DNA from 2 places in the Pseudomonas sp. DTU12.1 genome. Region 2 is predicted to be linked to the other one. Evidence: predicted binding sites of a transcription regulator. Region 2 holds the regulator's gene; the other holds the start of a gene.
What was found. The regulator FliA, encoded in region 2, starts transcription of late flagellar genes. The targets are predictions, from matches to a motif close to CTAAAGTTTNNNNNNNNNNNGCCGNTAA.
Positions count from the first base shown of each region.

Region 1 (12,255 bases), 2.6 Mb from region 2:
AATATCCTTTAAAAACAATAGTTTATAATGACTTCGCAAGTGCTGCTCGTTGCAAGATGCAATGATGGCCTTTTGTGTTAGTGCATTTTGCACGATGAGACTTGGCAGCCCTGTGGACCTGGGCCGGCCGTGGGTATGGAGTGGTGGAGTCTTACGCCTAAAAAGCTGACGGACGACATGACAAAACTCACCTTGGCCGTTAACATGCACGCCGTCTGTCGCAGTGCAATTTGGCTCTGCGCCTGTCATTAGTCCCAGTAGCTCAATTGGATAGAGCATCCCCCTCCTAAGGGGAAGGTTGGCCGTTCGAACCGGCCCTGGGACACCATCTGCAGTTGCGCCGCCTACCCGGCCGTGACGTGAAAGAACCCCGACCAGATCGCTCTGGCGGGGTTTTTTTGTGGGGGTCAGTTTTCTTAGCCGTCTGGCCAGTGCCTTCGGGCGGGTTGGCGAGATATATTGTCAAAACCTTGTACCTCGCCCCCTGTCTAGGTGCGTCTGACACGTATCTGAACAGCGAAGGAACTGTTGGGTCTCGAGTTCATCGAAGGCTGCATGCTTCGACGATCGCGAGGTTTGCCGGATCAAAATACCCCTGGGTGCCGATGTAGTTGGGTACCTGGGTTTAACGACGCTTCGCCCTCAGGCTAGTCTGAATAGCCTGACACCCACTGCAAGGAGCCGCTCGGACCGCCGATGCGCCAGATCTGGAAATCTTTTCGAGCCCTTTATTTCGCTTCCTTGATGATGCTGATCGGCTCCGGCCTGCTCAGTACTTACCTGGCCCTGCGCCTGGCGGCGGATAACGTCGACAGCCTGTGGGTCGGTGCGCTGATGGCTGCCAACTATTTTGGCTTGGTGCTGGGTGGCAAGATCGGGCATCGCCTGATCGCCCGGGTCGGGCATATCCGTGCCTATGCCACTTGCGCCGGGATCGTCGGCGCGGCAGTGCTCGGTCATGGTCTGGTGGATTGGCTGCCGGCCTGGATCGTCCTGCGGATCATTGTCGGCCTGGGCATGATGTGCCAGTACATGGTCATCGAGAGCTGGCTCAACGAGCAGGCGGATGCCAAGCAGCGCGGCGTGGTGTTCAGCGGTTATATGATCGCGTCGTACCTGGGCCTGGTGCTGGGCCAGTTGATTCTGGTCATGCACCCTCAGTTGGGGCTTGAGCTGCTGATGCTGGTGGCATTGTGTTTTGCGCTGTGCCTGGTGCCGGTCGCCATGACCCGGCGTATTCACCCTGCGCCTTTGCATCCGGCGCCGATGGAGCCGCGCTTCTTTATCAAGCGCGTGCCGCAGTCCCTGAGTACGGTGTTGGGGGCAGGTCTGATCGTCGGTTCCTTCTACGGTCTGGCGCCACTGTATGCGGCTCAGCAGGGGCTGAGTACCGAGCAGGTCGGTCTGTTCATGGGTAGCTGCATTTTTGCCGGCCTGTTGGTGCAATGGCCGTTGGGCTGGCTGTCGGATCGGTATGACCGTGCGTTGCTGATTCGCTGTTTCGCCCTGGCCCTGGCGGTGGCTGCGTTGCCACTGGCGATCATGACCCAGGTGCCGCTGGAAGTACTGTTTATCGCCGGCTTCCTGTGTTCATTGGTGCAGTTCTGCCTCTATCCACTGGCCGTGGCGTTTTCCAACGACCATGTCGAAGGTGATCGCCGGGTGTCCCTCACGGCAATGTTGCTGGTGACCTACGGTGTGGGGGCGAGTATCGGGCCGTTGCTGGCGGGTGTGGTCATGAAGCTGTTTGGCAACCAGATGCTCTATGCGTTCTTCAGCTTGTGCGCATTGATCCTGGTCTGGCGCATTCGACCCAAGGCTGTGACCAACCTGCATCAGGTGGACGACGCGCCGCTGCATCACGTGGCGATGCCCGACAGCATGTCCAGCTCGCCATTGGTCGCCGCCCTCGACCCGCGTGTCGATGAACAGGTGGTCCAGGACCAGATGCAAACCGCCGTGCCTGAGCCTGAGCCCGAGGCTGAGCCTGAAGTTGCGCCGCAACCCGAGCCCGAGCCGCCGGAGCATCCCGACCCGGATGATCACCCGCATGACCTGAGCCGCGCCCGCCCTTGAAGCAAAAAAAACGGGCAGTTCCCAAAGGAGCTGCCCGTTTTTTATGCCGATGGTTCGACGTTTACATGTCGTCGTCTTTATCGAACCGTCGCGCCTCGCGCTGCAGTTGGTAAACAAAACGCTCGACCTGGCGCTGCACCAGGCCGCTCATGTTGTGAAAGCGCACGCCGGCAAAGGTGGTGTTGATCCTTTCTTCAAAGTGCAGGTAACGCAACTCCACCGCCGTGGTCATGCTGCCAAAGGGCAGGGCGGCGATGAAACGGTCGTAGACCTGGCCCAGTTGCAGGCGCTCGGAGATGTCGCCTTCAAAGCGCAGCTTGCAGCCGGTGGCGGAGATATCCAGCAACTTGCCGCTGATGGGCGCCTTGAGTTTCTCGCCGCCCAATTCGATATTCACCAGTTGTGCCAGCTTCAATGCCGCACGAAAGGCATTGCGCCGCTGATGGTAGACCACTTCTTCCGGCAGGCTGCCCTTGTAGATGCGGTGGCCGTCCTTTGCGCCAATGGTCAGGGTGCCATTGCTGTCCCAGGCCACGCGTACACCTTCATGGAAGCCTTCGATACGAAACGCTTCGCCATTCTCCAGGTAGCGTTCACCTTCGGGCGGGATCATTTCGTCCAGGCTCAGGGTCTTGCTGTCCTTGTCGACATCCACCAGGTAGCTCTGGAAGCGCTGGTTGCGTTCGTGGAAGGTAATGATCAGCGGGTCGTGGCTCTCTTGCAGCAGCCGCAGGGTGCTGGCAATTTCCAGAGGGGTGGTGAGGACCTTGGGTGGCTGCGGAGCATCTTCCGCGCTAAGGGTGTTGAACACGGTTCTTCCATCTCCAGACAAAATACGACTACACGCAAGAACCGGCATTTTGCCAGCATGTGGCGTGCCTTGATAGGGCGCGCGATAAACCGGCGTCAGGCTTGGCTGAGGGTGCTGGGCTTGACCAGCCGTGAGGTGGAGCCTTGGGCGTTATACAGTGCTGGAGGTTCGCCACCATGCAGGATGCGCAACTGGTTGGCGGTGGTAGCTTGCTGCAGTTGGATCGACTGGCCATTGAGCACATTGGCCTCTTGGCAACTGATCAACAACTGATTGAGCGCTGCGCTCTGGGCCAGCAACTGGTCGCCGACCGACGAATGGCTGGCCAGCTGTTCCAGGCCGCTGTGGTCAGCGGGCAGGCCCAGGCTGAGCAGGATCTGGCTGCGTTTCTGGCCGTGCTGTTCGAGCAGGATGATCAGCGATTGCTTGCGTGCCAGGATATCTTCCAGCAGGCGCATATCGCGGCCATAGAGGGCCACGAATTCTTCTTGAAGCAGCTCCAGCAGGTGTTGCGCCGGAGCCAGGTCTTCGTTGATCAGTTGCAGCAGATTTTCGTCGTGCATGGCTGGCCTTGGGGTTTAAGCGTCCAAAAGCCTGGCGCAGGCCTTGGCCTAGCGCTCGGCTTTGATGATTTTGCCGGCTAAACGGTCGTTGTCGATCTGATAGCTGCCATCGGCAATCGCCTGTTTCAATTCGGCCACGCGGGCTTTATTGACAACCGGCTGATCGCGCAGCGAGTCCGTGATCTTCTGCAACTGTTGAGCCTCGTTGCTCAAATGCACCGATTCGCCACTTTGGGTCGAAGCGGTTTGTTCTGCCTTGGCAGGCAGTGCCGGGGCCTTGGCTTCAACGCTGTCCTTGGCCGCGTTGGTACGCGTGCCGCCGGGCGTTGCCTGGGCGCCGTTCAATCGGCTGAAATCAATGACCATGTTAAAAAACCTCTGGGTATTTGGACGCTTGCCATGTTTTCGGCCATACCCGGACAAACTTTAGGCTCGATCGACAATAAACCTGTGCATAGCGAGATCATGCGCACAGTGTAGGAAAAGCCAGCGTCCCACGCCAGTGATCTATAAAGCCACCTCCACCTGGCCAGGGGCTGTCACCCGGGCCTTGATCACGCGCTTGGAGTTGAGGTTCTTCACGCGAATCTGTTCGCTCATCCCGCCGTTGGCCAGGGCTTCCCCCGGCATTTTCACGTTCAGGCCGCCGCTGCTGGCGGATATCAACACATGGTCACCCTTGCGCACCACTTCGGCCTGTTCCAGGTGAACCAGGGTAATGACCTGGTCGGTGACCATTGGTCGGGTCAGTCTCTGCCCAACGGCCTGGTCCACGGAGGTGAGGTAACCCTGGCTGATCTGGCTGATGTCCCGCTCACGCAGGGCTACGTCTTCAAAACCGATGATGCCGGTACGCTTGAGCGGGCGTGTGACGGTCACTACGTCGCGAAACAGGCGGACCTGGGCCGGCACAAACACCGTCCAGGGCGAGCTGCCGTCGCAGCGCACGCGCACGGTCACGCGGCCGATGGGCTGGGCGGGGCTTTCCAGGGAGCCTGTCAATTCCTTGTCGCACATGGGCATGCGCAAACGCGGGTCCAACTGGTTGACCTGGATTTCATAACGGCCCGGTGTCTGGGTGGTCGCCAGATAATCTTCTACAGTGAACTCAAGAAAGCCTTGAGTGACGCCGATAAGCAGATCAGGCAAGGTGACGTTGTCGGCACGGGCCTGATGGCCTGCGCCCAAGGCAAGCAACGCCATCCAGGCACAGAGCAATCTGCGGTACTGTGGCAAGCGAAGGCGTCGGGAAACTGTCGTTTTGATGTCCATGGCCAATAAAAAGCAAAGCGCGTGCCGTTTCGTGTTGGGTGCGCGTCGTACCCGTAAGTTTTGTAGCGTAGGAGTCTGGGCATGGCGGGTGTAATGGATTCAGTGAACCAGCGCACACAGCTGGTAGGGCAGAATCGCCTGGAGTTGTTGCTGTTTCGACTCGATGGCAAGCAGCTATATGGCATCAACGTCTTCAAGGTGCGGGAGGTGCTGCAATGCCCCAAACTCACCATAATGCCCAAGTCCAACCCGGTGGTGTGTGGCGTGGCCAACATCCGTGGCTCGACGATTCCGATTCTTGACCTGGCGATGGCCACCGGTTCTGCCGGTTTGCAGGACCGCGAGAGTCCGTTTGTGATCATCACCGAGTACAACACCAAGACCCAGGGTTTCCTGGTGCGCTCGGTGGAACGTATCGTCAACATGAACTGGGAAGAGATCCATCCACCACCCAAGGGCACCGGGCGTGATCACTACCTCACGGCAGTGACGCGGGTCGATAACCAGTTGGTGGAAATCATCGACGTGGAGAAGATCCTCGCAGAGGTGGCGCCCACTTCGGAGCATATTTCGGTGGGTGTGGTGGATGAGCAGACCCAGCAGAAGGCCGTGTCCCTGCGGGTGTTGACGGTGGATGACTCCTCTGTGGCACGCAAGCAGGTGTCCCGTTGCCTGCAGACCGTTGGTGTCGAAGTAGTGGCACTCAATGACGGCCGCCAGGCCCTGGACTATCTGCGCAAGCTGGTGGACGAAGGCAAGAAGCCGGAAGAAGAATTCCTGATGATGATTTCCGACATCGAGATGCCGGAAATGGACGGCTACACCCTCACGGCCGAGATACGTAACGACCCACGCATGCAAAAATTGCATATCATCCTGCATACTTCATTGTCCGGTGTATTCAACCAGGCAATGGTCAAGAAGGTCGGTGCCGATGACTTCCTGGCCAAATTCCGTCCAGATGACCTGGCTTCCCGGGTCGTTGAACGGATCAAATCTGCAGATCACGGCTAGGGGCTTTCTCCCTGGCGGTCACACGAGTTAAGAGGCGGTTTCATTGTCTACGGGTAATTTGGATTTCGAACAGTTCCGGGTATTCCTGGAAAAAGCCTGTGGCATATTGCTCGGTGAAAACAAGCAATACCTGGTATCAAGCCGTCTCAACAAATTGATGGAACAGCAGGGCATCAAGTCCCTGGGCGAGTTGGTGCAGCGCATCCAGGGTCAACCGCGCAGCGGGTTGAAGGAGATGGTGGTCGATGCCATGACCACCAACGAAACCTTGTGGTTTCGTGATACCTACCCCTTCGAGGTGCTCAAGAACAAGGTATTGCCCGAGGCCATCAAGGCCAGCCCCGGCCAGCGCTTGCGCATCTGGTCGGCGGCGTGTTCATCGGGGCAGGAACCCTATTCGCTGTCGATGTCCATCGATGAGTTCGAGCGGACCAACATGGGCCAGTTGAAAGCGGGTGTGCAAATTGTTGCCACTGATTTGTCCGGCACCATGCTGACCAACTGCAAGACCGGCGAATACGACAGCCTCGCCCTGGGTCGCGGCCTGTCCCAGGAGCGCCTGCAGCGTTACTTCGACCCCAAGGGCGCCGGGCGCTGGGCGGTCAAGGCGCCGATCAAGAGCCGTGTGGAGTTCCGCTCGTTCAACCTGCTGGACAGCTACGCCAGTCTCGGCAAGTTCGACATCGTGTTTTGCCGCAACGTATTGATCTACTTCTCGGCTGAAGTGAAGAAGGACATCCTGCTGCGCATCCACGGCACGCTCAAGCGCGGTGGCTATCTGTTCCTCGGCGCGTCCGAAGCGTTGAACGGCTTGCCGGACCATTACCAGATGGTGCAGTGCAGCCCCGGTATTATCTACCAGGCTAAATAACACCCCACCCAACATTTGGGGTGGGGCTTGTGTGGGAGCGGGCTTGCTCGCGAAGGCGGTAGTGAAGTTGGTTGATAGCTGACTGACACACTGAAGTGCGCCCTTCGCGAGCAAGTCGAACCGTCGCACCGCCGCTCCCACATTTTTTTGTGTCAGACCTTGGAAAGCGGCAACTCCCCATTGCCGCTTTCCTGACGTTTCGCGGAAAGCGCTTGCCGCTTTTCCGCCATTGCCGGCGGCAACCTCTACTTAACCCCTTGATTTATTGGGCTTGATAAACCTGGCATGGCGCTTGCTATATCCCTGTTACGAAAAGCAGGTCAGCCCCTAAAGGTCTCCGCCATGAGCATCAGCTTCGATAAAGCGCTCGGTATCCACGAACAGGCCCTGGGCTTCCGCGCCCAGCGTGCCGAAGTCCTGGCTAACAACATCGCCAACGCCGACACCCCGAACTACAAGGCTCGGGACCTGGACTTTGCCGCCGTGCTCGCCGCACAGAGCGACAAGACCAAGAACGGCTCCTTCGCCTTGAACATGACCAATAACCGTCATATCGAAGCGCAGGGCCTGAGCAGTGGCGATGAGTCGCTGATGTATCGCACGCCGATGCAGCCGTCGATCGACCAGAACACCGTCGATGCGCAGTTGGAGCAATCGAACTACGCCGAGAACTCGGTGAACTTCCAGGCCAGCTTCACCCTGCTCAACAGCAAATTCAAAGGGCTGATGTCAGCCCTGCGCGGAGAGTAAGCCATGTCTCTATCCAGTGTTTTCAATATTGCCGGTAGTGGCATGAGCGCCCAGACCACGCGTCTGAACACGGTCGCCAGTAACATTGCCAACGCCGAGACGGTCTCGTCGAGCATCGACCAGACCTACCGCGCCCGGCATCCGGTGTTCGCCACCATGTTCCAGGCCGGTCAGAACGGCGGCAGCGACTCGTTGTTCCAGAGCCAGGATGCTGCCGGCCAGGGCGTACAGGTGTTGGGTGTGGTCGAAGACCAGAGCAACCTCGATGCGCGCTACGAACCCAATCATCCTGCCGCGAACGAAAAGGGCTACGTGTACTACCCCAACGTCAACGTGGTCGAGGAAATGGCAGACATGATTTCCGCCAGTCGTTCGTTCCAGACCAACGCGGAAATGATGAACACCGCCAAAGCCATGATGCAGAAGGTCCTGACCCTCGGTCAGTGATAAGGGGCGCTAAAGAATGTCCGTCACTAACGATGTGTCGAGTCAATCGACGATCCAGAGTCTGTTCGACTCCAAGGTCAAGGATGCCAAGTCCAGCCAGGGCAACCTGGCCGATACCGCCAAGGCGGCCTCGGGCAACCAGTCCCTGGGCAAGGATGCATTCCTGCAACTGCTGGTCACCCAGTTGAAGAACCAGAACCCGCTGTCGCCCCAGGACAACGGCGCGTTCGTGGCGCAACTGGCGCAGTTCAGCAGCCTGGAAGGCATCAACACCTTGAACGATTCGGTGAACACCATCACCGGTAACTACAAGTCGTCGCAGGCGCTGCAAGCCTCGTCGCTGGTGGGGCGTTCGGTAATTATTGAAACCAACAAGGCCATGGTCGACACCAGCAAGAGCTTTACCGGCTCGGTTGCCGTGGGTGCGTCGGTGGGCAACGTTACCGTCAAGGTCACCGACAAGGACGGCAACCTGGTCAAGACCATCGATCTGGGCGCCCAGAGCGCCGGCAAGTCGGACTTTATCTGGGACGGCAAGAACGAAGCAGGCGAGCAGCTTGATTCTGGCTCCTACACCTTCGCGGCCAGCACCAAGAATGACGCCGGTGATCCGGTGGCCTTGAAAACCTCGCTGCCGGCCACGGTCACCAGCGTGACCTTGAGCCAGACCGGCGGCGAAATGCTGCTCAATCTTTCTGGCGGCATGGGCAGCATCAAGCTGTCGCAAATTCAGACTATCGGTACATAGAGCCGGCTAAATACGGCAAGAGGAGAGAAACATGTCTTTTAATATCGGCCTTAGCGGCCTCTATGCGGCCAACAAACAACTGGACGTGACCGGCAACAACATCGCCAACGTCGCGACCACCGGCTTCAAGTCGTCCCGGGCAGAGTTCGGCGACATTTATGCCGCGTCCCGCCTGGGCACAGGCAATAAAACCATCGGTACCGGCGTGAACCTGGCGGCGGTTTCCCAGCAATTCACCCAGGGTGAAGTCAACGGCAGCGGTGGCGTGTTGGACATGGGCATCCAGGGCGGCGGCTTCTTCGTACAGAAGGGCAGCGACGGTTCGCTGGAGTACACCCGTAATGGCTCGTTCCAGGCCAACAAAGACGGTTACATCACCAACAACACCGGCACCTCGCGCTTGCAGGGTTATGCAGCCGATGAAGATGGCAAAATCTCCAAGAGCGGCCTGACCGACCTGCGGATCAACCTGTCCAACTTGCCGCCTAAAGCGTCGACCAAGGTTGACTCCAGCAGCAACCTGAACTCCTCCAAGCCGGTGATCGACCAGGCGACCAGCCCGTTTGATCCGACGGTAGCGAGCTCGTTTACCGAGCAGTACGGCACCACTTTGTATGACACTCAAGGCAATGCCCATGAGATGGTGCAGTACATGGTGAAAACCGGCTCCAATACCTGGAAGTCCTACACCCTGATCGATGGGCGTAACCCTGACGGTACGCCGGTCAAGGGAACGGGCGCGGTTGCCCCGGTGGCCTCCACGGTGACATTCGATACATCAGGCACCCTGAAGGGCATCGTCACCCCGCCGAGCACTGTATCCAACACCACCCTGACCATCAGCAACTGGAAGCCGGGCGTCATGGACAACGGCGTGTGGAACCCTGACAACGGGGCGGCGGCCAACCCGGGCGGTATCGCGATCAACATGTCCGATATCACTCAGTACAACTCGGCCAGCTACCGCAACCCGCCGATCACCGATGGCTACGCCACCGGCGAAATCACCGGGCTGAAAATCGACGGCAGCGGTGTACTGTTCGCCACCTTCAGCAACCAGCAGAGCAAGGCCATCGGCCAGATCTCCCTGGCCAGCTTCAACAACGAGCAAGGGTTGCAGCCGGCAGGTGGCACCACCTGGAAAGAAACTTTCGCTTCGGGCCAGCCTGGCTACGATGCACCAGAAGCCGGGACCCTGGGCTCGATCGTGGCCAACTCCCTGGAGAACTCCAACGTCAACCTGACCAACGAGCTGGTGGACTTGATCAAGGCCCAGAGCAACTACCAGGCGAACGCCAAGACCATCTCCACCCAGAGCACCATCATGCAGACCATCATTCAGATGACCTGATGGGTTAGCGCTGCACAAGAAGCCCCTCGTCAGAGGGGCTTTTTTGTGGGCGTGGGAAAAGCACCGGTGCCGCATTGGGTTACGCACTGAAATGCTTGGGAAAGGAACGCTTCAATCGGCCCGCACCACTGATCGGGGCAAGAGCCCAGGGGGCTCATCGATCAATGGGGGCTGAAAATGTGGAACTCCGGGGTGTCCGCGCCAGGTAATGGGCGCATGGCTTTTGTGCCGACTGTTACGCGTCGGGAGCCTGCTCCCATCGAACCCGTCAGTGACGTGTCGGCGGTCAAGACGTTGTTCAACCAGTTGTTCGAGGCCGAGCAAACCTCCAAGACCCAGACGGCTCAGGACTTGCGCGACAAGTTGAATGAACTGCGTCAGAAGTTGGGTGATGAGAAATTCAAGGAAGCGCTTAACAAGCTGATCGAGGAAGCGGATGACAAGTTTCTACAGTTTCTCAAGCGGATGCTGGACGAGTGGTTTCCCAGCGACGATGTGGCCCCTCCGTCGCCCAAAGGTGGCGGTGGCGGTGGAGGTGGGGGTGGAGGTCGCGGCGGCAATGTAAATCCCGCTAATTTCGGCCCTACCGAGAGCATGAGCAACAAGCCGATCACCAACGGTGCGCAGCATTTCAACTACAAACCTGATAAGAGCAACCCCGGTAAGAAGCCGGACAATATCTGGAGTGGCTTCAGCCAGGGGCCTAGCAGCAATTGTGTAACGGTTTCTGCCATAAAGGCCGCAATGATGCATTTCGGCCAGAAACCCACGGACATTTTCAGGGATGTGAAGGAGACGAGTACGGGCTATGACGTGACCATGCGCGACGGCTTCAAGCTGTCCTTGTCCAGGGACGAGTTGCGTCAGGCGGCTACCCACGCGCGTTTCCAGGGGGATGACCCGGCGATGATGACCGATGCCAACTTCCTGTTTGCCGCCAGTGCCAAGCGTGCACAGATGGAAAACAATGATGGCGTTGCCGGACGCAGTTTTATGGCGGCGATGAACAGCCTCAACGATGGTGAGGCTGCGCGTGAAGGCCTGGACCGCCTGGGCCTGAAAGGGCATTACAGGCCGGCCACGGACGCTGACTTGCGAAACAGCAAGGCGGGGACGGTGGAATACAAAGGTCATTCAATGGCGGTGATCAATGGCCGTATTGAGTTGTGGGGCGCGCGAGGCGGGCGGCCAGAGTCGGGTATCGCCACCGTATTGTTCTAGGTTGCGCTGCAGCTTTTGCCAGGCAAAAGAAAACCCCCGATACACCATAGGCCTATCGGGGGCTTTTCATCCTTGGGGGGTTAAACCCAAGGTGCTGTCAGCTTACTGGCAGGCTTCGCAATCCGGCTCGTCGATCGCGCAGGCTTTAGGCACTGGCGCTGGGCCGGCCGGCGCTGCGAGAACCGAATCATCACCGTGGTTACCGCTGGATACAGCGTTCAGCTTGCCGGTGTTGATGGTGGACTTCTCGGTGCTGGTCGCGGCCAGGGCACGGAGGTAGTAAGTGGTTTTCAGGCCACGGTACCAAGCCATGCGGTAGGTCACGTCAAGCTTCTTGCCCGATGCGCCGGCGATGTACAGGTTCAGGGACTGTGCCTGGTCGATCCACTTCTGACGACGGCTGGCGGCGTCAACGATCCACTTGGTGTCCACTTCGAACGCGGTCGCGTAGAGCTCTTTGAGTTCTTGCGGGATGCGCTCGATCTGCTGTACCGAACCGTCGTAGTACTTAAGGTCGTTGATCATCACCGAGTCCCACAGGCCGCGGGCTTTCAGGTCGCGGACCAGGTACGGGTTGATCACGGTGAATTCGCCCGACAGGTTCGATTTCACATACAGGTTCTGGTAGGTCGGTTCGATCGACTGCGACACGCCAGTGATGTTGGCGATGGTCGCGGTCGGTGCGATGGCCATGATGTTGGAGTTACGAATGCCTTTCTGCACACGGGCACGTACCGGCGCCCAGTCCAGGGATTCGTTGAGGTCAACATCGATGTACTTCTGGCCACGGGCTTCGATCAGGATCTGTTGCGAGTCCAGCGGCAGGATGCCCTTGGACCACAGCGAACCCTGGAACGTCTCGTAGGCGCCGCGCTCGTCGGCCAGGTCGCAGGAAGCCTGGATCGCATAGTAGCTGACCGCTTCCATGGACTTGTCGGCGAACTCGACCGCAGCATCCGAACCGTAGGGAATGTGCTGCAGGTACAAAGCGTCCTGGAAGCCCATGATGCCCAGGCCGACCGGACGGTGCTTGAAGTTGGAGTTCTGCGCCTGTGGCACCGAGTAGTAGTTGATGTCGATCACGTTATCGAGCATGCGAACGGCGGTGTTGACAGTGCGTTCCAGCTTGGC
Region 1 is NZ_CP045254.1:4,549,536-4,561,790, reverse strand. It holds tRNA gene GDV60_RS20075 (tRNA-Arg) at 252-328, shown strand; gene GDV60_RS20070 (MFS transporter) at 697-2,076, shown strand; gene GDV60_RS20065 (flagellar brake protein) at 2,138-2,887, opposite strand; gene GDV60_RS20060 (flagella synthesis protein FlgN) at 2,983-3,450, opposite strand; gene flgM (flagellar biosynthesis anti-sigma factor FlgM) at 3,499-3,816, opposite strand; gene flgA (flagellar basal body P-ring formation chaperone FlgA) at 3,958-4,722, opposite strand; gene GDV60_RS20045 (chemotaxis protein CheV) at 4,804-5,736, shown strand; gene cheR (protein-glutamate O-methyltransferase CheR) at 5,780-6,607, shown strand; gene flgB (flagellar basal body rod protein FlgB) at 6,950-7,357, shown strand; gene flgC (flagellar basal body rod protein FlgC) at 7,361-7,804, shown strand; gene flgD (flagellar hook assembly protein FlgD) at 7,821-8,552, shown strand; gene flgE (flagellar hook protein FlgE) at 8,584-9,903, shown strand; gene GDV60_RS20015 (hypothetical protein) at 10,120-11,124, shown strand; gene GDV60_RS20010 (ribonucleoside-diphosphate reductase subunit alpha) at 11,227-12,255, opposite strand, start outside.
Region 1: a site for FliA is predicted at 3,853-3,880, ahead of flgM (flagellar biosynthesis anti-sigma factor FlgM). Genes of this name have one in related genera too.

Region 2 (12,255 bases):
ACCAGTTGCTGGCTGGCCGCCAGGGCATTGACCATCAGCACGCCGAGCAATGGCGGGCTGTCGATGATTGCGTAGTCGAAGTCCTGCCACAGTTGCGCCAGACTCTTGGCGATCACCAGGCCCAGGCCGCTCTGCCCCGGCGACTGGCGCTCAAGGGTGGCCAGGGCGGTGCTGGAGGGCAGCAGGGAAATCTTCTCGTTGCTGGTGGGCAACAGCAGTTGCCCGGGCAAGCCGGTGGGCACACTGCCCTTGTGCAGGAACAGGTCGAAGCAACTGTGCTCCAGGGCATCGGGGTCGTAGCCGAAATAGCTGGTCATCGAGCCGTGGGGATCCAGGTCGACAATGACCACACGCTTGCCCGCCTCGGCCAGCAGACCGGCTAAGGCGATGGAGGTGGTGGTCTTGCCGACTCCACCTTTTTGATTGGCAACTGCCCAGACTCTCATTCGGATTGTTCCTCCCGGCAGGCACTGGCTCGACCGAGAAATAGCACGAGGTTATAGAGCCGGTGACGGAGAATTGACGGCACTCTCCCGAACCGGCGGCTTTACGGGCGTCGGTGCAGTTTGTGTGCCAGCCCGCTTCATTGCAGCATCAGGTTGTGCATTGGCCGCGCCGGTGGCGGTCAGGCTGCGGCGCACATCCAGGTTGCGCGACACCACCAACACCACCCGACGGTTGCGCGCGCGGCCTTCGGCCGTCGCATTATTGGCCACGGGCTGGAATTCACCATACCCCACCGACGCCAGGCGCCCAGGGTTCACGCCCTGCATCGCCAGCATGCGCACGATGCTCGCCGAACGCGCCGACGACAGCTCCCAGTTAGTGGGAAATTGCGCGGTATGGATCGGTTGGTCATCGGTAAAACCTTCGACGTGGATCGGGTTGTCGAAGGGCTTGAGGATGGCCGCCACCTTATCGATGATGCTGAACGCAATATCACTGGGCAGCGCATCGGCGCTGGCGAACAGCAGACTGGAGTTGAGCTCGATCTCTACCCACAACTCGTTGCCGCGAATGGTCATCTGGTTGGAGCTGATCAGGTCGCCAAAGGCCGCACTGATATCGTCGGCGATGCTCTTGAGCGGATCGCTGCCGCCACTGATACCGGCGTCGGTCTCGTCGCTGTCCTTGACCAAGGGCTTGGCCGGGGTCATGGTCTTGGGCCGCTCATCGCCAATGGGAATCGGCTTGAGGGCCCGGTCGGAATCGGTAAAGACGCCCACCAGGGCTTCGGAGATGACTTTGTACTTGCCTTCGTTGATCGAAGAAATGGAGTACATCACCACGAAGAAGGCGAACAGCAAGGTGATGAAGTCGGCGTAGGACACCAGCCAGCGCTCATGGTTGACGTGCTCTTCAGGCTCGCGGCGGCGACGGCTCACAGGCAATACCCCTCACAACACACATCAACTGTAGGAGCGAGCTTGCTCGCGAAAATCGCGAACGATAACGCGGGGCTGCGGGTTAAACGCGGTGCTCTCGGGTTTTTCGCGAGCAAGCTCGCTCCTACAGGGAGGCGCATGCTCATCAATCCATGAAGCCCTGGAGCTTCAATTCGATGGAGCGCGGGTTCTCGCCCTCGGCAATCGACAGGATGCCCTCCAGGAGCATTTCCCGGTAGCGGGATTGGCGCATGGCAATGGATTTGAGCTTGCTGGCAATCGGCAGCAGCAACAGGTTGGCACTGGCCACGCCATAGATGGTGGCGACAAATGCCACGGCAATGCCGCTGCCCAGTTGCGAGGGGTCGGCCAGGTTGCCCATCACGTGGATCAGGCCCATGACCGCACCGATGATGCCGATGGTCGGCGCATAGCCGCCCATGCTTTCGAAAACTTTGGCCGCGTTGATATCGCGGCTTTCCTGGGTGTAGAAGTCCACTTCGAGGATGCTACGGATCGCTTCCGGCTCGGCGCCGTCGACCAGCAGCTGCAGACCTTTGCGCGCGTAGCTGTCGGGCTCGGCATCGGCCACGCCTTCAAGGCCGAGCAGGCCTTCCTTGCGGGCGGTGAGGCTCCAGTTGACCACGCGGTCGATACCGCCGGCCAGGTCCACGCGCGGCGGGAAAATGATCCACACCAGGATCTGCATGGCCCGCTTGAATGAGCTCAGGGGTGACTGCAACAGCGCCGCGCCGACGGTACCGCCGATCACGATCAGCGCTGCCGGGCCGTTGGCCAGGGCGCCAAGGTGGCCGCCTTCCAGGTAGTTGCCGCCAATAATGGCGACAAACGCCAGGAGTATCCCAACCAGGCTCAACACATCCATCAGTGACAGGCCTCCACCAGGTGCTTGCCGATGTCATCCAGGCTGTAGACCGCGTCGGCCAGGTCAGCCTTGACGATGGCCATGGGCATGCCATAGATCACGCAACTGGCTTCGTCCTGGGCCCAGATCGAGCTACCGCCCTGCTTGAGCAGGCGCGCGCCTTCACGACCGTCCGCGCCCATGCCGGTGAGGACCACCGCCAGAACTTTGTCACCGTAGGACTTGGCGGCCGAACCGAAGGTGATATCCACACACGGCTTGTAGTTCAGACGCTCATCACCCGGCAGGATTTTCACCGCGCCGCGACCGTCGACCATCATTTGCTTGCCACCGGGGGCCAGCAAGGCCAGGCCCGGGCGCAGGATATCGCCGTCTTCGGCTTCCTTGACGCTGATGCGGCACAGCTTGTCCAGGCGCTCGGCAAAGGCCTTGGTAAATGCGGCGGGCATGTGCTGGATCAGCACGATGGGCGCGGGGAAGTTGGCGGGCAATTGGGTCAGGACGCGCTGCAAGGCCACCGGGCCGCCGGTGGACGTACCGATCGCCACCAGTTTGTAGGCCTTGCGCTTGGGCGCAGGCGACGCAGGAGTTGGCGCCGCCGTGCGCGTCGGCGCCACGGCAGGCCGTGCCACTGGCGCGGGAGCCGGACGCCCGAAACTGCTGCTGGTCGGTGCAGGCGCCGCTACCGGGGCGGGAGCCACCGGGGCACGGAAGCTGCTGCGGTTGCTGCGCGAGATGCTGTGCACTTTCTCGCAGAGCATCTGCTTGACCTTCTCGGGGTTGCGCGAGATGTCTTCGAAATTCTTCGGCAGAAAGTCCACGGCGCCAGCGTCCAGCGCATCGAGGGTCACTCGGGCGCCTTCGTGGGTCAGCGACGAGAACATCAACACCGGGGTCGGGCAACGCTGCATGATGTGGCGCACGGCGGTGATGCCATCCATCATCGGCATCTCGTAGTCCATGGTGATCACGTCCGGCTTCAACGCCAGGGCCTGATCAATCGCCTCTTTGCCGTTGGTGGCCGTACCGACCACCTGGATGTTGGAATCCGCTGAAAGAATTTCCGAGACGCGGCGGCGGAAGAAACCCGAATCATCCACCACCAGAACCTTGACTACCATAACCACTCCGTTAGGCCGGGCGAGGGACAATCGCCCTGCCCGGGCCGAATCAAATACGCCGTGCGGCGTAACGCTTGAGCATGCTCGGAACATCGAGAATCAGCGCGATCCGACCGTCACCGGTAATGGTCGCACCCGACATGCCTGGCGTTCCTTGCAGCATCTTGCCCAATGGCTTGATGACCACTTCTTCCTGGCCAACCAGTTGATCGACGACAAAGCCGATACGCTGGGTGCCCACGGACAGGATCACCACGTGGCCTTCGCGCTGCTCTTCATGAGCGGCGGATGCCACCAGCCAACGCTTGAGGTAGAACAAAGGCAGGGCCTTGTCCCGCACGATCACCACTTCCTGGCCGTCGACCACATTGGTGCGCGACAGGTCGAGGTGGAAGATCTCGTTGACGTTGACCAGCGGGAAAGCGAACGCCTGGTTGCCCAGCATCACCATCAGGGTCGGCATGATCGCCAGGGTCAACGGCACCTTGATGACGATCTTCGAGCCCTGGCCCTTGGTCGAGTAAATATTGATCGAGCCGTTGAGCTGGCTGATCTTGGTCTTCACCACGTCCATGCCCACGCCACGGCCGGACACGTCGGAAATCTCGGTCTTGGTCGAGAAGCCCGGAGCAAAAATCAGGTTGTAGCACTCGGTATCGGTCAGGCGGTCGGCCGCGTCCTTGTCCATGACGCCGCGCTTGACCGCGATGCCGCGCAGGATATTGGAGTCCATGCCTTTGCCGTCATCGGTGATCGACAGCAGGATATGGTCGCCTTCCTGTTCGGCCGCCAGAATCACTTTGCCCAGGCGCGGCTTGCCGCTGGCTTCGCGCTCTTCCGGGGTTTCCACACCGTGGTCAACCGCGTTGCGCACCAAGTGGACCAGCGGGTCGGCCAGGGCCTCGACCAGGTTTTTGTCGAGGTCGGTTTCTTCGCCCACCAGTTCCAGGGCGATCTCTTTTTTCAACTGCCGGGCCAAGTCACGGACCAGGCGCGGGAAGCGCCCGAAGACCTTCTTGATCGGCTGCATGCGCGTCTTCATCACCGCGGTCTGCAGGTCGGCAGTGACCACGTCGAGGTTCGACACGGCCTTTTGCATGGCTTCGTCGCCACTGTTCAAGCCCAGGCGCACCAGGCGGTTACGCACCAGCACCAGTTCGCCGACCATGTTCATGATGTCGTCCAGGCGCGCGGTATCTACCCGCACGGTGGTTTCGGCTTCACTGGCCGGGGCTTTTTCGGCAGCGGCCGGCGCGCGGGCTGGCGCCGGGGCGGCGGCACGTGCTGGAGTCGGTGCAGCGGCCTTGGCGGCAGCGGGTGCCGGTTTGGCCACCGCTGCTGTAGCGGTCGCGGTGGCTGCGGCGGCAGGCGCCACTTCAGAGAACTTGCCCTTGCCGTGCAATTCGTCCAGCAGGGATTCGAATTCGTGGTCGGTGATCAGGCCATCCGCCGCCGGTGCGGCAGCAGGCGCCGCCGCAGCAGGTGCAGCCGCCGCAGCGACTGCGGGCAAGGCATCGGCAGCAAACGAGCCCTTGCCATGCAACTGATCGAGCAGCGCTTCAAATTCGTCGTCGGTGATATCGGTGCTGGCCGCTGGCGCAGCAGCCTCTACAGGCGGCGGTGTGGCCGCCACGGCGTCCGGCGCGAACTGGCCCTTGCCGTGCAACTGGTCGAGCAAGGACTCGAACTCGGCGTCGGTGATGTCTTCGCTGGTCGGCACCATGGCCGGCGCAGCCGCTGCCGGTGCTTCGGCCTCGGCCTTGACGGCATTGAGGGAGTCCAGCAGTTGTTCGAATTCGCTGTCGGTAACGTCGGGTTCGGCAACCGGTTCAGGCGCCGCTTCAACCACCGGGGCGGCGGCCAGGGCGGCAGGTTCTGCCAGGCGCGCCAGGGCGGCCAGCAGTTCCGGGGTGGCGGCAGTAATCGGTGCGCGTTCACGCACTTCATTGAACATGCCGTTGACCGCGTCCAGGGCTTCGAGGATCACGTCCATCAATTCCGAATCAACGTGCCGCTCACCCTTGCGCAGGATGTCGAACACGTTTTCGGCGATGTGGCAGCACTCCACCAGCTCATGGAGCTGGAGGAAGCCGGCGCCCCCTTTTACAGTGTGAAAACCGCGAAAAATTGCATTGAGCAGGTTCGCATCATCCGGTCGGCTTTCCAGCTCGACCAGTTGCTCGGACAACTGCTCTAGAATTTCGCCGGCCTCTACAAGGAAATCCTGAAGGATTTCTTCATCGGCGCCGAAGCTCATATACGTGCTCCTTTAGGTCCTGATAACGGCAAATGGCGGATCGCGTTGGAGCTGTGAGCGGGCCAGGCAAGGCGCGGAACGCAGGCAAGGGTTGTTTCCTTGTCAAGTTCCGCAACGCAGCATGGCGCGCTCACAGCTCCAACCCGGAGGGCCGCGCCCCGCAAGGCGCAATCCGTCGTTATTCGTCGTTCATTTGGAAAAACCAAACTTCTCTCCTCATGCCTAGTCTTGCGCCTTGCGGGGCGCGGCGCGACCGTCATTTGCCGTTATCAGGACCTAAAAGCCTAAACTGGACAGCAAATCGTCTACGTCATCTTGACCTGACATAACGTCTTCACGTTTATCGGCATGAATCTGCGGACCTTCACCCTTGGCGAGGTGTTTTTGTGGATCTTTTTCCGAGAGGATCGCTTCGCGGTCATGTTCGATGCCGGCAAAACGGTCGACCTGGCCAGCCATCAGCACCAGCTTGAGCAAGTTGCTTTCCACTTCAGTGACCAGCAGGGTCACGCGCTTGATCACCTGACCGGTGAGGTCCTGGTAATCCTGGGCCAGCAGAATGTCATTGAGGTTGCTGGAAACCGTACGGTTTTCCTGCTCGCTGCGTGACAGAAAACCTTCGACCCGACGCGCCAGGTCACGAAATTCTTCTGCGCCTACTTCGCGACGCATGAAGCGCCCCCAGTCAGCGCTCAACGCCTTGGCCTCATTGGCCATGCCGTTCACCAGAGGCGTGGCGTTTTCCACCAGGTCCATGGTGCGATTGGCTGCCGCCTCAGTCAGCCTGACCACATAGGACAGGCGTTCGGTGGCATCGGTGATCTGCGAGATTTCCTCGGCCTGGGGCATGTGCGGGTCGATCTGGAAATTGACGATCGCACTGTGCAACTCACGGGTGAGCTTGCCCACTTCCTGGTACAGGCCGCGGTCGCGGGTCTGGTTGAGCTCATGGATCAACTGCACCGCGTCGCCGAACTGGCCTTTTTCAAGGCTGTCGACCAACTGGTGAGCGTGTTTTTTCAAGGTCGACTCAAAGTCCCCCTGCGATGTTTCTTTATGCTCCATAGCTCCCCCGTGGCGACATCAACCGTGGATGCGTTCAAAGATCTTTTCGATCTTCTCTTTCAACGCCAATGCAGTGAATGGCTTGACCACGTAGCCGTTGACCCCAGCCTGGGCGGCTTCAATGATCTGTTCACGCTTGGCTTCGGCGGTCACCATCAACACCGGAAGATTGCGCAGTTTTTCATCGGCGCGCACATGGCGCAGCAGATCGATACCGGTCATGCCAGGCATGTTCCAGTCGGTTACCAGAAAGTCGATGCTCCCGCTGTTGAGGATCGGAATCGCCGTAATACCGTCATCCGCCTCGACCGTGTTAGTGAACCCAAGGTCACGCAACAGGTTTTTTATGATCCGCCGCATCGTTGAGAAGTCATCAACGATGAGGATTTTCATGTTCTTGTCCAATTCGACCTCCAAGCAGTCTTAAACGCGTCCAGCACCTGGGCGCGCCATATCATTCAACAGGCATTACACAAAAAGGACTGCCGGGGCGCACCACGAGCCGCTCCCGCCCGGCTTGCGCCCTGGCGGTTATCGCTCACAGTGTCCCCACACTGCCTGTCAGCGCGCTCGCCACTCTCCCAAACGCCCCCGCAAGCGGGCCGCGCATTGGCTATGTAGCTGGCTGACCCGCGATTCGCTGACCCCCAGGACCTCACCGATTTCCTTGAGGTTCAGCTCTTCGTCGTAGTACAGCGCCAACACCAGCCGCTCACGCTCCGGCAGGTTGGCAATCGCCTCTGCCAGGGCGCCCTGGAAGCGTTCATCTTCCAGGTCGCGTGAAGGCTCCTGGTGAGCGCTCGCGCCGTCCTCGTGCAGCCCTTCATGTTCGCCGTCCTGTAGCAGGTCGTCGAAACTGAACAGGCGGCTGCCCAAGGTATCGTTCAAAATCCCGTAGTAATCGTCGAGACTCAATTGGAGTTCGGCCGCAACTTCGTGATCTTTAGCGTCGCGACCGGTTTTTGCTTCAATTGAGCGAATTGCGTCACTCACCATCCGGGTATTGCGGTGGACCGAACGCGGCGCCCAATCACCTTTACGCACTTCATCGAGCATCGCGCCACGGATGCGGATACCCGCATACGTCTCGAAACTCGCACCCTTGCTCGCGTCGTACTTGGTCGACACTTCGAGCAGGCCGATCATCCCCGCCTGGATCAGGTCTTCGACCTGGACACTGGCGGGCAGGCGTGCCAGCAGGTGGTAGGCAATGCGCTTGACCAGAGGCGCATAGCGCTCGATCAATTCGCCCTGGCTGTCACGCGCTGATTTTTTGTAAAGGTTGTAGCCGCTGGCTGTCATAGCACCGGTCCTGCACTCGTCTGATGCACCAATCGCTCGACGAAAAACTCCAGATGCCCCCGGGGATTGGCGGGCAGTGGCCAGGTATCGACCTTCTGAGCAATTGCCTTGAACGCCAACGCGCATTTCGAACGAGGGAACGCTTCATAGACTGCACGCTGCTTTTGCACAGCCTTGCGCACACACTCGTCATAGGGAACTGCGCCGACGTATTGTAAGGCGACATCGAGGAAGCGATCTGTGACCTTGGTCAACTTGGCGAACAGGTTGCGCCCCTCTTGCGGGCTCTGGGCCATGTTGGCCAGCACGCGGAAGCGGTTCATGCCGTAGTCGCGGTTGAGCAGCTTGATCAGGGCGTAGGCGTCGGTGATCGAGGTGGGTTCGTCGCAGACCACCAGCAACACTTCCTGCGCGGCGCGTACGAAGCTGACCACCGACTCGCCGATCCCGGCGGCGGTGTCGATCACCAGCACGTCGAGGTTGTCGCCGATATCACTGAAGGCCTGGATCAGGCCGGCATGCTGCGCCGGGCTCAGATGCACCATGCTCTGGGTGCCGGAGGCGGCCGGGACGATACGAATCCCCCCTGGCCCCTGCAACAGCACGTCGCGCAGCTCACAGCGGCCCTCGATGACATCGGCCAGGGTGTGTTTGGGCGTCAGTCCCAGCAGAACGTCAACGTTCGCCAGGCCCAGGTCGGCATCCAGCAGCATGACGCGGCGGCCAAGCTCTGCCAGGGCCAGGGACAAATTCACTGACACGTTAGTTTTCCCGACGCCACCTTTGCCGCCGGTCACCGCGATCACCTGTACGGGATGCATGCTGCCCATGTTCTTTCTTTACCTTGTCTTGCTTAGCCGCAGGCTACATAGGGTGGCCGCGGTAGCAGACCATCGATGTAGGTACATTGCACTGTGTTTCATGTTGCCTTCAGCCGACCCGCTTGGCTGGGTTGTGATAGAGGTCGGCGAACATATCCGCCATCGCCTCTTCACTGGGTTCGTCCTGCATTTGCACACTGACTGCACGGCTGACCAACTGATGACGGCGCGGCAGATGCAAGTCATCCGGGATCCGCGGCCCGTCGGTCAGGTAGGCGACCGGTAGTTCATGGCTGATGGCAAGGCTCAACACTTCGCCCAGGCTTGCCGTTTCATCCAGCTTAGTCAGGATGCAACCGGCCAGCCCGCAACGCTTGTAGCTGTGGTACGCAGCAGTCAGAACCTGTTTTTGGCTGGTTGTTGCAAGTACCAGGTAATTTTTCGACTTGATCCCACGCCCGGCCAGGCTTTCCAGTTGCATGCGCAACGCCGGATCGCTGGCTTGCAGGCCGGCGGTATCGATCAGCACCACGCGCTTGCGCAGCAGCGGGTCGAGGGCGTTGGCCAGGGATTGGCCCGGGTCGACATGGGTCACCGGCACATTGAGGATGCGGCCCAGCGTCTTGAGCTGTTCCTGGGCACCGATGCGGTAGCTGTCCATGCTCACCAGGGCAATATTGTGGGCGCCGTACTTAAGTACATAACGGGCGGCCAGCTTGGCCAGGGTGGTGGTCTTGCCCATGCCGGCAGGGCCGACCATGGCAATCACGCCACCTTCTTCAAGGGGTTCGATTTCCGGGGTCTGGATCATCCGCGCCAAGTGGGCCAGCAGCATGCGCCAGGCCTGGCGAGGTTCTTCGATACCGGTGGTCAGCTCCAGCAGGTCACGCGACAACGGGCCGGACAAGCCGATGCGTTGCAGGCGACGCCAGAGGTTGGCCTGTTGCGGCTTGCTGCCTTGCAACTGGTTCCAGGCCAGCGAGCCCAACTGCACTTCCAGCAGTTCGCGCAGGCCGTTGAGTTCAAAGCGCATCGAGTCGAACACGCGCTGGTCGACCGCCGCAGCCGGCGCCGGCGCAGCAGGGCGCGGCGGCTCGACGAAGGTCGGCTCCACCAGGGGCTCGGCCGCGGTCAGCGGCAGGCCGGCAAACAGTTGGCGGTTGGTGGTCGCATCGCTGTCGCCACGCATGCTCAGCTCGGCCTGGGCCGAGACAATGCGCGAGGCGGTCTTGCGCAACTCGTCTTCGAGTTCCATGTTTGGCACGCGCGGCGCCAAGGCCTGGGGTTTGTAATCCAGGGCAGCCGTCAGCTCGACACCGCCGGCAATGCGACGGTTACCGATAATCGCTGCGTCGGCGCCCAGTTCATCACGAACCAGCTTCATGGCCTGACGCATATCGGCGGCGAAAAAACGCTTTACTTGCATAACCCACTACCTCAGCCGTTGGGCCCTACTGTCGCGACGATAGTCACTTGCTTGTTGTCAGGAATTTCCTGATAAGCCAATACGTGCAAATTCGGTACTGCCAGGCGTCCAAACCGCGACAACATCGCCCGGACGGGGCCGGCTACCAGCAGAATCACCGGTTGGCCCTGCATTTCCTGACGTTGTGCGGCGTCGATCAACGAACGCTGGAGCTTTTCAGCCATGCTTGGCTCCAGCAAGACGCCCTCTTCCTGGCCTTGTCCGGCCTTCTGGATACTATTGAGCAATATTTGTTCCAACCTTGGTTCCAAGGTGATTACAGGCAGCTCAGAGTCAAGCCCTACAATGCTTTGGACGATGGCACGCGACAAACCGACGCGCACCGCCGCCACCAGCGCGGCAGTATCTTGACTCTTGGCAGCATTGTTGGCGACAGCCTCGGCAATGCTGCGAATATCGCGCACCGGCACCTGTTCGGCCAACAGCGCCTGCAAAACCTTGAGCAGTTGCGACAGCGACAACACCCCCGGCACCAGCTCTTCGGCCAGTTTAGGCGAGGCCTTGGCCAGCAATTGCATGAGTTGCTGGACTTCTTCGTGGCCAATCAGCTCGTGGGAGTGCTTGTACAGAATCTGGTTGAGGTGCGTGGCGACCACCGTGCTGGCGTCGACCACGGTGTAACCCAGCGATTGTGCCTGGCTCCGCTGGCTGACTTCGATCCACACCGCGTCCAGGCCAAAAGCCGGATCTTTGGCGGTTATGCCGCTCAGGGTGCCAAATACCTGCCCGGGGTTGATCGCCAACTCGCGGTCGGGATAGATCTCGGCTTCGGCCAGGGTCACGCCCATCAGCGTCAGGCGATAGGCGCTGGGGGCCAGGTCGAGGTTGTCACGGATATGCACGGTGGGCATCAAAAAGCCCAGGTCCTGCGACAACTTCTTGCGCACACCCTTGATCCGCGCCAACAACTGGCCGCCCTGGTTGCGGTCCACCAGGGGGATCAGGCGGTAGCCGACTTCCAGGCCGATCATGTCGATGGGCGTCACGTCATCCCAGCCCAACTCCTTGGTTTCCTGGGCACGGGCCGGCGACGGTAGCAGGTCCTGCTGGCGTTCCACCTCTTTCAAGGCCTGGACCTTGACCGTGTTCTGCTTCTTCCAGAACAGGTACGCGCCGCCAGCGGCCAGGGCGGCCATGCTCAGGAACGAGAAATGCGGCATGCCCGGCACGATGCCCATGATCGCCATGATGCCGGCCGCCACGGCCAGGGCCTTGGGCGAGGCGAACATCTGGCGGTTGATCTGCTTGCCCATGTCTTCGGAGCCGGACGCACGGGTCACCATGATCGCCGCAGCTGTTGATAACAACAGTGATGGCAATTGCGCCACTAATCCGTCACCGATGGTCAGCAGGGCGTACACCTTGCCCGCATCGCCGAAAGTCATGCCGTGCTGGAAGATCCCCACCGCCATGCCGCCGATCAGGTTGATAAACAGAATCAGCAAGCCGGCGATGGCGTCGCCGCGCACGAACTTGCTCGCACCGTCCATGGAGCCATAGAACTCGGCTTCCTGGGCCACCTCGGAACGGCGGGCCTTGGCCTGGTTCTGGTCGATCAGGCCGGCGTTGAGGTCGGCGTCGATTGCCATTTGCTTGCCGGGCATCGCGTCGAGGGTAAACCGCGCGCTCACCTCGGAGATGCGCCCGGCCCCCTTGGTCACTACCACGAAGTTGATGATCATCAGGATCGCAAACACCACGATACCGACCACGTAGTTACCGCCGATCACCACCTCACCGAAGGCCTGGATCACCTTGCCCGCCGCAGCGTGACCGTCCTGGCCGTGCAGCATCACCACCCGCGTGGAGGCCACGTTAAGGGCCAGGCGCAGCAGCGTGGCAACCAGCAAAATGGTAGGGAAGACCGCGAAATCCAACGGCCGCAGCGCGTAGACGCAGACCAGCAGCACGACGATCGACAGGGCAATGTTG
Region 2 is NZ_CP045254.1:1,914,618-1,926,872, reverse strand. It holds gene GDV60_RS08545 (ParA family protein) at 1-446, opposite strand, end outside; gene motD (flagellar motor protein MotD) at 498-1,385, opposite strand; gene GDV60_RS08535 (flagellar motor protein) at 1,531-2,271, opposite strand; gene GDV60_RS08530 (chemotaxis response regulator protein-glutamate methylesterase) at 2,271-3,392, opposite strand; gene GDV60_RS08525 (chemotaxis protein CheA) at 3,442-5,649, opposite strand; gene GDV60_RS08520 (protein phosphatase CheZ) at 5,926-6,714, opposite strand; gene GDV60_RS08515 (chemotaxis response regulator CheY) at 6,733-7,107, opposite strand; gene fliA (RNA polymerase sigma factor FliA) at 7,276-8,016, opposite strand; gene fleN (flagellar synthesis regulator FleN) at 8,013-8,846, opposite strand; gene flhF (flagellar biosynthesis protein FlhF) at 8,947-10,263, opposite strand; gene flhA (flagellar biosynthesis protein FlhA) at 10,275-12,255, opposite strand, start outside.